DNA from 3 places in the Blautia sp. AF32-4BH genome. Region 1 is predicted to be linked to each of the others. Evidence: riboswitches for the same ligand, from Rfam matches in the RefSeq annotation. Region 1 holds a riboswitch; each other region holds the start of a gene.
What was found. A riboswitch is a leader RNA that binds a small molecule or an ion and turns the genes downstream of it on or off. The one in region 1 is predicted to bind thiamine pyrophosphate.
Positions count from the first base shown of each region.

Region 1 (3,275 bases):
GGTGACGCTGGAATCCACAGGAAAAAAGATTGTGGAAAAAGATGTCCCAACGCGGAGCACAACGGAGGAAAACAAGAAGGGAGAGGAGACCGGAAGCGTTACATCCTCGTCGCAGGATGAGGCAACTGTCTATGAAAAGACACAGAACGGAGCCGAGACACCGTATGTGGTTTCCGAGGAGTACCCGGCGGTGCGCGGCGTGCTCGTTATCGCAGAAGGCGGGGGAAATCCGGTGACGATACAGGAGATTCAGGAGGCCGTGATGGCATTATTTCAGGTGGGCGCAAATAAGATTAAAGTAGTCAAAATGAAGTAAAGGAGTCAAATGCGTGGAAAAATTAGAACAGGAAATGAATGCACCTGAGAAAATGGCAGAGACACCATCGCCGAAAAAGACGGCCGGGAAAAAGAAAAAATTCCGGAAAAATCAGGTCATCATCACCGCCCTTGCGATCATGATCGCCGTCGCCGGATACATCAACTATGCTGACAGTACCCTGTCCACGAAGGAGAAGGCAGACGGAACCACGGCGGATGCCAGCACCGTTTTAAAAGACATCTCCAGCCTGGACACCGATATCACCGACGAGGTGGATGCCGGCACAGCAGGGGACTCGTCGCGGACCGTCACCGAAACGCCGGGAGAGGCAGTCCTTGCCGGGGCATCTACATACATGGCCCAGGCCAGAATCGACCGCGAACAGATCCGTTCCCAGAACAAAGATACCTTAAATGAAATCATCAACAACACCAATCTCTCCGAAACCGAGCGCCAGAGCGCTGTCCAGAGCATGGTGGAAATGACGGAACTCGTAGAAAAAGAGTCAGCAACTGAACTCCTCCTCGAAGCCAAAGGCTTCACCGACGTCGTTGTAAACCTGACCGGCGAAACCGCCGACATCGTCGTTCCGATGAAAGAAGTAACCGAGGAACAGCGTGCCCAGATCGAAGACATCGTAACCCGCAAAACCGGAATCGGCGTAGAAAACATCGTCATCACCCCCATGAGCTCCGCCGCCGACACAGCCGCAGAGGAGAGTGCTCAGTAAATTTTGATATCCACGTAAAAAATCCGGAAACGCAAAATCATGCGTTCCCGGATTTTTTCACGTAATTCTATTTAATTTGCACCATGTGCCGTTCTTGCAACCGTCTGCAGTGCTTTCTTCACCGGCGGCAGCGAGATCAGAATCACCGTCAGCACACCTTCAGCCAGCAGATAGCTGTAGTTGTAAATAATCGGATACAGCGCCTTTAAAGACTGCGGGAAATTCTCCGGCATATAATCCATCCAGTACAGATACCCGCCTAACGTATGGAAAAATCCCCTCGCCAGCACAGCTACAATATACCCGATCAGCAGCCCGTTTTTCTTCTTTCCAAAGAATCCGGCCACACCCAGCGCCGCAAACGCAAACACATAATCACAGCACACCTGGAACAGCGACAGCACATACGGCCCCTGGATAAACTGCAGCAGTCCATAAGCAAAACCAACGAGAATACCCGTCTTCGCCCCATACCAGTTCGCAATCAGCACAATAAACAGCATCGAAAACAACGTAACCGATCCCCCGTACGGCAACTCAAACACCTTCACATACGAAGTCACAAACGCCAGCGCCATCCCCATCGCACAAAACGCCAGCTTCCTTGCATCCATTCCCGTCCCCTTACTCTTCTGAGCAGAAAGAACCGAAGCAATCACCACCAGCGCCACCATCAGCACCACGCATCCAACATAACCGGCCGTCGTCAGTCCGCCGTCAGCAGTAACAAAAAAACTCATAAAAAAACCTCCTTCGCATTCCGCTTGGAGGGGCTCACATAAAAACACAGTCCCGAATCACCTCCGAAACCACGTTCCAGCTTCCCTACGCAGGAATTATCCCGTTCAGGTAGTGAGGGTCCGTGAGCTTATCCCTGTCCCACGTTCTCAGCCAAAGGCTCCCCTAGCGTCTTATTATTTTAACGTATTAAAGTATACCAACCTCCCCCTTATTTGTCAACCTACCCGTTTTTTCATCCAAATACATGTTGACAAGAAGTACATACAAGTGCTATATTACAATTAGTTCAATCATTAAACTAATTGTACGAAAGGAGCACCAACACAATGCAGATTCTGAAAGTAACAGACGAAGCATTCCGCCAGTACGGCAAAGTCATCAAAGACCTCGACGTCAGCGACATCATCACCGCCATGTCCGAGACCCCATGTCCCGACGACGTAGTCTACGAGCCTGCCATTGAAAGCCTCGAAGCCTGCAAAAGCGCCCAGTCCGTATCCGACAGCCTCTACGGCGGCATGCCGATCCAGATCGGCTACTGCAACGGCCACAACCATTTACTGAACGCCGTAGAATACCACCGCGACAGCGAAATCAACATCGCCGTAACCGACCTGATCCTGATCCTCGGAAAAGAACAGGACATCACCGAAGACCACACCTACGACTCATCCAAAATGGAGGCCTTCTTAATCCCGGCCGGAACCACCATTGAAGTCTACGCAACCACCCTCCACTACGCACCATGCAACGTGGCAGCCAGCGGCTTCAAATGCGTCGTAGTCCTTCCAAAAGGAACCAATACCGACATCACCCTGGAAGAAAAACACACCCCGGAAGACGACCTGCTCTTCGCCAGAAACAAATGGCTCTTAAGCCACCCGGATGCAAACATCGCTGGAAGCGTAGCAGGCATCAAAGGAGAAAACCTCTCGGTAAAATAAAACCAGAGACAAAACCAGAAATCAGAAACACTGCCCCAAAAGAGCAGTTCTGAACATAAAAAGAAACCAAAAACCAAGAAAACCAAAAAAAGGAGGATCTTCAAAAATGATCAACAATACACCGGAAATCAAATTAGGTATCGTTGCAGTAAGCCGTGACTGCTTCCCGAACAGCCTTTCCGAGAACAGAAGAAAAGCAGTCGTAAAAGCATACGACGGAGAAATCTACGAATGTCCAATCATCGTCGAGAATGAAATCGACATGATGAACGCACTCGAAGAACTGAAAAAAGCAGAGTGTGATGCACTTGTTGTATACCTTGGAAACTTCGGACCGGAGACCGAGGAAACCCTGCTTGTAAAATACTTCGACGGACCTTGCATGGTAGTAGCAGCAGCAGAAGAGACCGGCGACGACCTTGTAGGCGGACGCGGCGATGCATACTGCGGCGTTCTGAACGCAAGCTACAACCTGAAACTGCGCAACCTGCACGCATACATTCCAGAGTACCCGGTTGGCGATGCAGAAGACGTAGCAGCC
Region 1 is NZ_QTVL01000010.1:38,560-41,834, reverse strand. It holds gene DWZ44_RS12750 (hypothetical protein) at 1-316, shown strand, start outside; gene DWZ44_RS12745 (SpoIIIAH-like family protein) at 330-1,049, shown strand; gene DWZ44_RS12740 (energy-coupled thiamine transporter ThiT) at 1,121-1,789, opposite strand; TPP riboswitch at 1,855-1,964, opposite strand; gene DWZ44_RS12735 (DUF4867 family protein) at 2,117-2,734, shown strand; gene DWZ44_RS12730 (L-fucose/L-arabinose isomerase family protein) at 2,844-3,275, shown strand, end outside.

Region 2 (3,275 bases), on a different contig from region 1:
GGCTATCGCAGCTCATTAGTTGACGATCAGTAACAAGATAAAGTGTATAATCAAAGTTCATTTTGCACCTGCCTATTCTTTAGATAAACCATGCTGATACAATTCGTAGAAATGGTGCGTCGGGCCACAGCCTTTTCCAATCGCAAGAGAGTGTTCGATTGCCATTGTGACATAAGCCTTTGCAGATTCGACTGCAAGCGGAACACTTTTTCCCTTTGCAAGCTGGGAAGCGATTGCAGAAGAAAAGGTACAGCCTGTCCCATGAGTATTTTTCGTATCAATGCGGGATGTTTCAAAATGGTAGAAATTTTCTCCATCAAATAGGACATCAACAGCATTTCCTATATGATGTCCACCCTTGACAACAATCGCCTTACAACCCATGGCATATATTTTTCTTGCGGCAGCCTCCATATCTGAAACTGTGGAAATCTGCATATCCGCTATTTTCTCTGCCTCTGGAATATTCGGAGTAAGTACATCGGCCAGTGGAATTACTGTGTCTATCAAGGTGGAAACCGCCGTAGGATTCATCAATGGGCAGCCATTTTTGGCATACATAACCGGGTCGATTACGACATTTTGGGGCTTATATTGTAATAGTTTCTTTGCCACCGCTTTCATACATTCTGGTGTAGAAAGCATACCGATTTTTACTGCGTCCACTTCAATATCTTCAAATACGGCGTCAATCTGTTTTTCAATCATATCCGGGGTAATATCTTGGATGTCGATAACACGGCTGGTGTTCTCTGCAACAACAGAAACAATAACACTCATTCCAAATACACCGTGAGCAGAAAAAGTTTTCAAATCAGCCTGAATACCTGCACCTCCGCTGCAATCTGATCCGGCAATGGACAATACTTTTTTCATTTTGCATTTTCCTCCATTCTCTCGTTCCGATAGGCCATCTTCCAAAAAGCAAGCTCTAACAAACTTGCTTTTTCAAAAATATCAGCCAGATACTTTTTATTTGCTACTGATAACCCGGCACATTTATGCTCTGCAAAAGCAGACCATTCTTTGCAGCTTTCTGCATATTGTTCATCCGCATAATCTTTGATAAAGTCCCAATATCTTGACTGTCTGCTTGTAGGAACAGCCGCCAATTTGCGGAATATATAGCTGTAACTTAGCATACAGGGAAGAACCGCCATTAAAATTTCTTCATTCTTTCCATGTGACGCAATCTCAAACATGAAATCAATGTAATTTTGATTTTCAGGCAAAGGGGCGATCAGTTCAATATCATCATCTGTTATGCAAAATTGCTTTAGATAATCCAGCCGCACTTCCGATTCCGTATCATTTACAAAGTTCAGCATGGAGTAGTAAAGCTGAATTTCTCTTAATGTAGCAGCATGAAAAATTGCCTTTCCGTATATGCGGGCATAGTTTTTCAGATAGATACTATCCTGAATCATATATCTCTTGAATTTTTCAAGAGGTAGCTTTCCAGTTTGCACTTCCTGCACAAATGGGGTAGCTGCACATTCTTCCCAAATGGGGATGTTGTGGGTTAAGATGTCTTTCATAAATGCCATGTTTGATCCTCCTAAGATAAAAAAATAGAGCCTCTAAAACAATTAGAAGCTCTTTCAGACGCAATACGAGCGTAAGAAATTGCTTCCCTACGCCGGTATTAGCCGACAGGTCCAGAGGTCAGGTCTTACCTTTTTCAACTTGTTCAGTTCCCTCGCAAACACATATCATATCTTATTCAATTAAAAAAGGACATTCCCAAAACAGAGAATGTCCAAAAAATACGAATCTGTATTCTTCAGCTCCCTGCGTTGGTATTAGCCAACAGGTTCAAAGGGTCAGGTTTTAACCTTCTCAACTACAAGGTAGTCCCCCTGCTTGAGTATTATTATAGTTAAGAAGTCCCCAAAAGTCAAGTCTACGCATTTAGGGCGGTAAAAGTCCACGGAAATCAAGGGTTTTTCCGCATGGTCGGCAGGCAGGTGGATAAAGTTATCCTGTTCCCCTCAAAACGGGGTTCTAAATGCGGGAAAATGGACAAAAAAAGAAGCGCCGGACGCAGAGGCTTTGACAGCCCCCGCACCCGGCGTTTTGCTTATTCGTCTGTGAAGTGGAACCGCTGCGCCGCAAAGTCGGCGTCGCTCATGGCGTCCAGCTTATCGGCGGTCTGACAGGCCAGCACCGCCATTTCCTTGTCCATGTCCGGCAAAGCTGCCCGGAGATTTGCCGCCGTCTTGCGGCGGTCGGCGTTGTGGTACAGACAGATCAGGTTTTCTTCTTCCACGGTGAAATACATTCCTCATACCTCCATTTCTTTTGATTTTTCCCGCGCCGGGGGTTTCTTTTTCTGTTCCTCCTTGGCGGCGGCAAGCTGCGCCCGGATGGACGGTTTCTTTTGCTTCTGCGTCGTCTTTCGGGTCTGCTTGGGCTTTTTGGCCTCCGCCTTGGCTGCCTCGGCCACATCCAAAAGGGAAATCTGTTCCCCGGCTTTTGCCCTTGCTTCCAGTTCCTCCATAGACGGGGCATTGTTCATCATGCCATCGATCATGTTGTAGTTCTGCTCGGTGGACATTTCCGCCGTCTTGATATGGCTTTCCTGCTGGGCGGGGATGGCAAAGGCCCTTGTGCCGTTTGCCATAATAAGATACCTGCCGTCCTCCGACTGGTGGTGGAATCCATACCCGGCGGCCTCCATCTGTTCCCGGCTCCTGTCGGTCAGATAGAAACGGCCCCTTGGCGTCTGGATTTGTTCGCCGGTCATGCACTCGTCCGGCGTGAGCTGCTTTTCCGGCTGGGCGAAAAACTCCGGCACCTGCCGGTAGTCGGCCCCCTCGTCCACATAGTAGGCAGTCTGTTTCCCATCCTGCCGGAACACCACAATATCCCCCGTAGAGAGGGAATGTCCCTTGTAATCGGAGGGATGTTCTATGTTGAAGCGGCGGTAAATCTCGTCCAGTGTGGTGTCCTTGTCCAGCGGCGCGGTGTAGACAAGCTGATAATTCTTCCTGTCCACCGAAAGCCCGTCCGCCTGCAAGTCCTCATAGGAACGATAGCGGAAGTCGCGCCCCTCTGGGCCGGGCGGCACTTGGTAGATGGAAAAGTTGGGCTGCGCTGGTGCTTCATAATCAGAGGCAACATATTCCTCCACCGTCAGCCCGGCAGCGGCGGCCTCCTGTTCCAGCTCTGCCTCGATCTGTTTTTTGTAGTCCTGCAAGTTCTGGTCGAAATCGGCAAGCTGCGGCGGCTCCGGCAAATGGTACTGGCCCTGATTGAGAAGCGGGCGGCACTCC
Region 2 is NZ_QTVL01000001.1:366,788-370,062, reverse strand. It holds gene thiE (thiamine phosphate synthase) at 1-61, opposite strand, end outside; gene thiD (bifunctional hydroxymethylpyrimidine kinase/phosphomethylpyrimidine kinase) at 73-876, opposite strand; gene DWZ44_RS01735 (TenA family protein) at 873-1,547, opposite strand; TPP riboswitch at 1,772-1,871, opposite strand; gene DWZ44_RS01730 (transposon-transfer assisting family protein) at 2,081-2,281, opposite strand; gene DWZ44_RS01725 (LPD25 domain-containing protein) at 2,285-3,275, opposite strand, start outside.
Region 2: linked by a shared signal. The riboswitch ahead of DWZ44_RS01735 (TenA family protein) and the one ahead of DWZ44_RS12740 (energy-coupled thiamine transporter ThiT) in region 1 are both predicted to bind thiamine pyrophosphate.

Region 3 (3,275 bases), on a different contig from region 1:
GCCGACAGCGCGCTACTCGACGCTCCAGGATCTCGATGCGGGACGCCATACGGAAATTGATATGTTCTCGGGTGCGCTGATCCGCATGGGAAAAGAGCTTGGAATTCCAACGCCTTACAATGAATTTACGTACCATATGATCAAAGCACTGGAAGAGAAAAACGACGGACGGTTTGACTACAGCGGAAGCGAAGAACCGCTCTGGTCGAAATAGATACGATAGGAGAATCTCACGATGAAAGAAATCAAATGGGCTGTACTCGGATGCGGTGTGATTGCAAATGAAATGGCGGTCGCACTACAGAAAAACGGAAAGAATATTTACGCGGTCGGCAACCGGACCCATGAGAAGGCGGCTGCTTTTGCGGAGAAATATGGAATTGGAAAAGTTTACGATGATTTCCATGAGATGTTTACCGATCCGGAGGTCGATGTCATTTATATCACGACGCCGCACAACACGCATCTTGGCTTTATGAAAGAGGCGATTGCCAATGGAAAACACATTCTCGTTGAGAAATCGATTACGCTGAACAGTGACGAGCTCGACGAGGCCATAGCGCTTGCAAAAGAAAAAGATGTCATCATCGGAGAGGCAATGACGATTTACCATATGCCGATCTACAAAGAGCTGAAAAAACTTCTCGACTCCGGCAGTCTCGGCAGAGTCAATCTGATCACGATGAACTTCGGCAGTTTCAAAGAGTACAACATGAAGAACCGTTTCTTCAACCGGAATCTCGCAGGCGGCGCGATGCTTGATATCGGCGTATACGCACTCTCCTTCATCCGCTGGTTCTTCGACTCTAAGCCGGATCAGCTCCTTTCCCAGGTAAAGCCCGCTCCGACCGGTGTGGACGAGCAGGCCGGCCTCCTTCTCACCAATCAGGAAGGACAGATGGCAAGTGTGATGCTCTCTCTCCACTCCAAACAGCCGAAACGCGGCATGGTTTCCTGTGAGAACGGATTTATCGAGATCATGGAGTACCCGCGTGCCTGGGAAGCAAAAATCACAGACGCTTCCACCGGCGAATCCGAAATCATCAAAGCCGGTGACAACGCCGATGCACTCGCCTATGAGCTCGCCGACATGGAACGCGCCATCAATGGAGATGCATCTACCATGCACCTCGACTACACGAAGGACGTCATGGATCTGATGACCTCCTTCCGCAGAACCTGGGGCTATACGTACCCGGAGGAAGAAAAATAAGATTCGCACATCAAAAGCCCCTGCCCGGCACACATCAGATGCCGGGCAGGGGCACTTCTTTTCACCTGCAATACTCTGCAATTTTCTTTTTCAGTAATTCCGCATCAATCGGCTTTGCGATATGCACGTCCATGCCGGCCTCTTTTGCGGCCTGCCGGTCTTCAACAAAGGCGTTGGCGCTCATGGCGAAAATCGGAATGGAAGCGGCATCATCACGTCCATGACTTCCACGCATATTTTATACTTCATTTTACGCTGATATTATTTTCTCTGTCAACCCAAATAACATTACATTTCCAATATTTTGCATGTCTTTTTTATTTTTCTGAAATTTTTTTAAATCTTCCGTTTTTCTCTTGCACAATTGTTTTTATGCGTATATAATTGTCTGCAGAAAGCAAAGGGGAGCTCGCGTGCGAAGCGGGCTGAGAGTAGGATGCATCTCCTAGACCCTGAACCTGATTTGGGTAATGCCAACGTAGGGAGATACGATATGCACATTTTCTGCAGATATACCTCCACGTATATCTGCTTTTTTAATCTCTATGAACACATCATCAACAGGTTCTTCCAGTACCACAAGGGAATTTGCTTCTGCAAAAATACTCACACAGGAGGAACAAAAAATTATGTTAGGCACTTGTCTTGACAATGTCAGAAAAACAACCCCTCTCGTACACAACATCACAAATTACGTTACAGTAAACGATGTCGCCAATATTCTGCTGGCATGCGGCGCAAGCCCGATCATGTCCGATGAACCGGAGGATGTCGAGGATATCACCTCCATCTGCGGCGGTCTGAACATCAACATCGGAACGCTGCACAGAACGAGCATCGACGGCATGTACCGTGCCGGTGCAAAAGCAGCTTCGCTCGGCCACAAAATCCTGCTCGATCCAGTCGGCGCAGGCGCAAGCCACTTACGTACTTCGACCGCAGTCGGACTGATGGAAAAAATCCCGTTCACCGTCATCCGCGGAAATATTTCCGAAATCAAAACACTGGCACTCGGAAGCGGAACGACAAAGGGTGTTGACGCAGACGTTGCCGATAAAGTAACAGACGAAAACCTCGACAGCGCCGTTGCTTTTGCAAAAAACTTTGCGAAAGACCACAACTGTGTTGTCGCCATCACAGGAGCGATCGACCTCGTTGCCGATGCTGACACCTGCTACGTGATCCGCAACGGACGCGCCGAGATGGGAAGCATCACCGGAACAGGCTGCCAGCTCTCCGGCATGATGACCGCTTACCTCGTTGCCAACCCGGACGAGCCGTTAAAAGCCGCTGCTGCCGCTGTCTGCGCGATGGGACTTGCCGGCGAGATCGGCTGGAGCCATATGAAACCGGAAGACGGCAACTCCACCTACCGGAACCGCATCATCGACGCCATCTACCACATGGACGGCGAGACGCTGGAGAAAGGTGCAAAGTATGAAGTGCGATAAAAAAGGCCTGCTTTTATATGCTGTGACAGACCGCAGCTGGCTGAACGGCGAGACACTGTACAGCCAGGTGGAAAAGGCTCTGCAGGGCGGCGCAACGTTTATCCAGCTCCGCGAAAAAAATCTTGACCAGGATCACTTTATGGAAGAGGCACTGGAACTGAAAAAACTCTGTGCCGCATACCATGTTCCTTTCGTCATCAACGATAACGTGGAAATCGCAGCTAAGATGGATGCGGACGGCGTTCATGTCGGCCAGAGTGATATGGAGGCCGGCGATGTCCGTGCAAAGCTTGGCCCGGACAAGATCATCGGCGTTTCGGCACAGACCGTGGAACAGGCCATTCTCGCCGAGCAGCGCGGGGCAGATTACCTCGGCGTCGGCGCAGTCTTCCACACCGGTTCCAAGGCGGATGCGGAGGATGTCAGCCACGAAACGCTGACTGCTATCTGCAATGCCGTTAAAATCCCTGTCATCGCCATCGGCGGCATCACACGCGATAACGTGACGGAGCTTTCCGGCAGCGGCATCTGCGGCATCGCCGTCATCAGTGCCATTTTTGCACAGAAAGACATTGTTTCCGCAACGAAGGATCTGAAAGAACAGACTCTGC
Region 3 is NZ_QTVL01000002.1:45,186-48,460, forward strand. It holds gene DWZ44_RS02965 (ketopantoate reductase family protein) at 1-214, shown strand, start outside; gene DWZ44_RS02970 (Gfo/Idh/MocA family protein) at 236-1,213, shown strand; gene DWZ44_RS02975 (response regulator) at 1,275-1,448, opposite strand; TPP riboswitch at 1,605-1,716, shown strand; gene thiM (hydroxyethylthiazole kinase) at 1,843-2,664, shown strand; gene thiE (thiamine phosphate synthase) at 2,651-3,275, shown strand, end outside.
Region 3: linked by a shared signal. The riboswitch ahead of thiM (hydroxyethylthiazole kinase) and the one ahead of DWZ44_RS12740 (energy-coupled thiamine transporter ThiT) in region 1 are both predicted to bind thiamine pyrophosphate.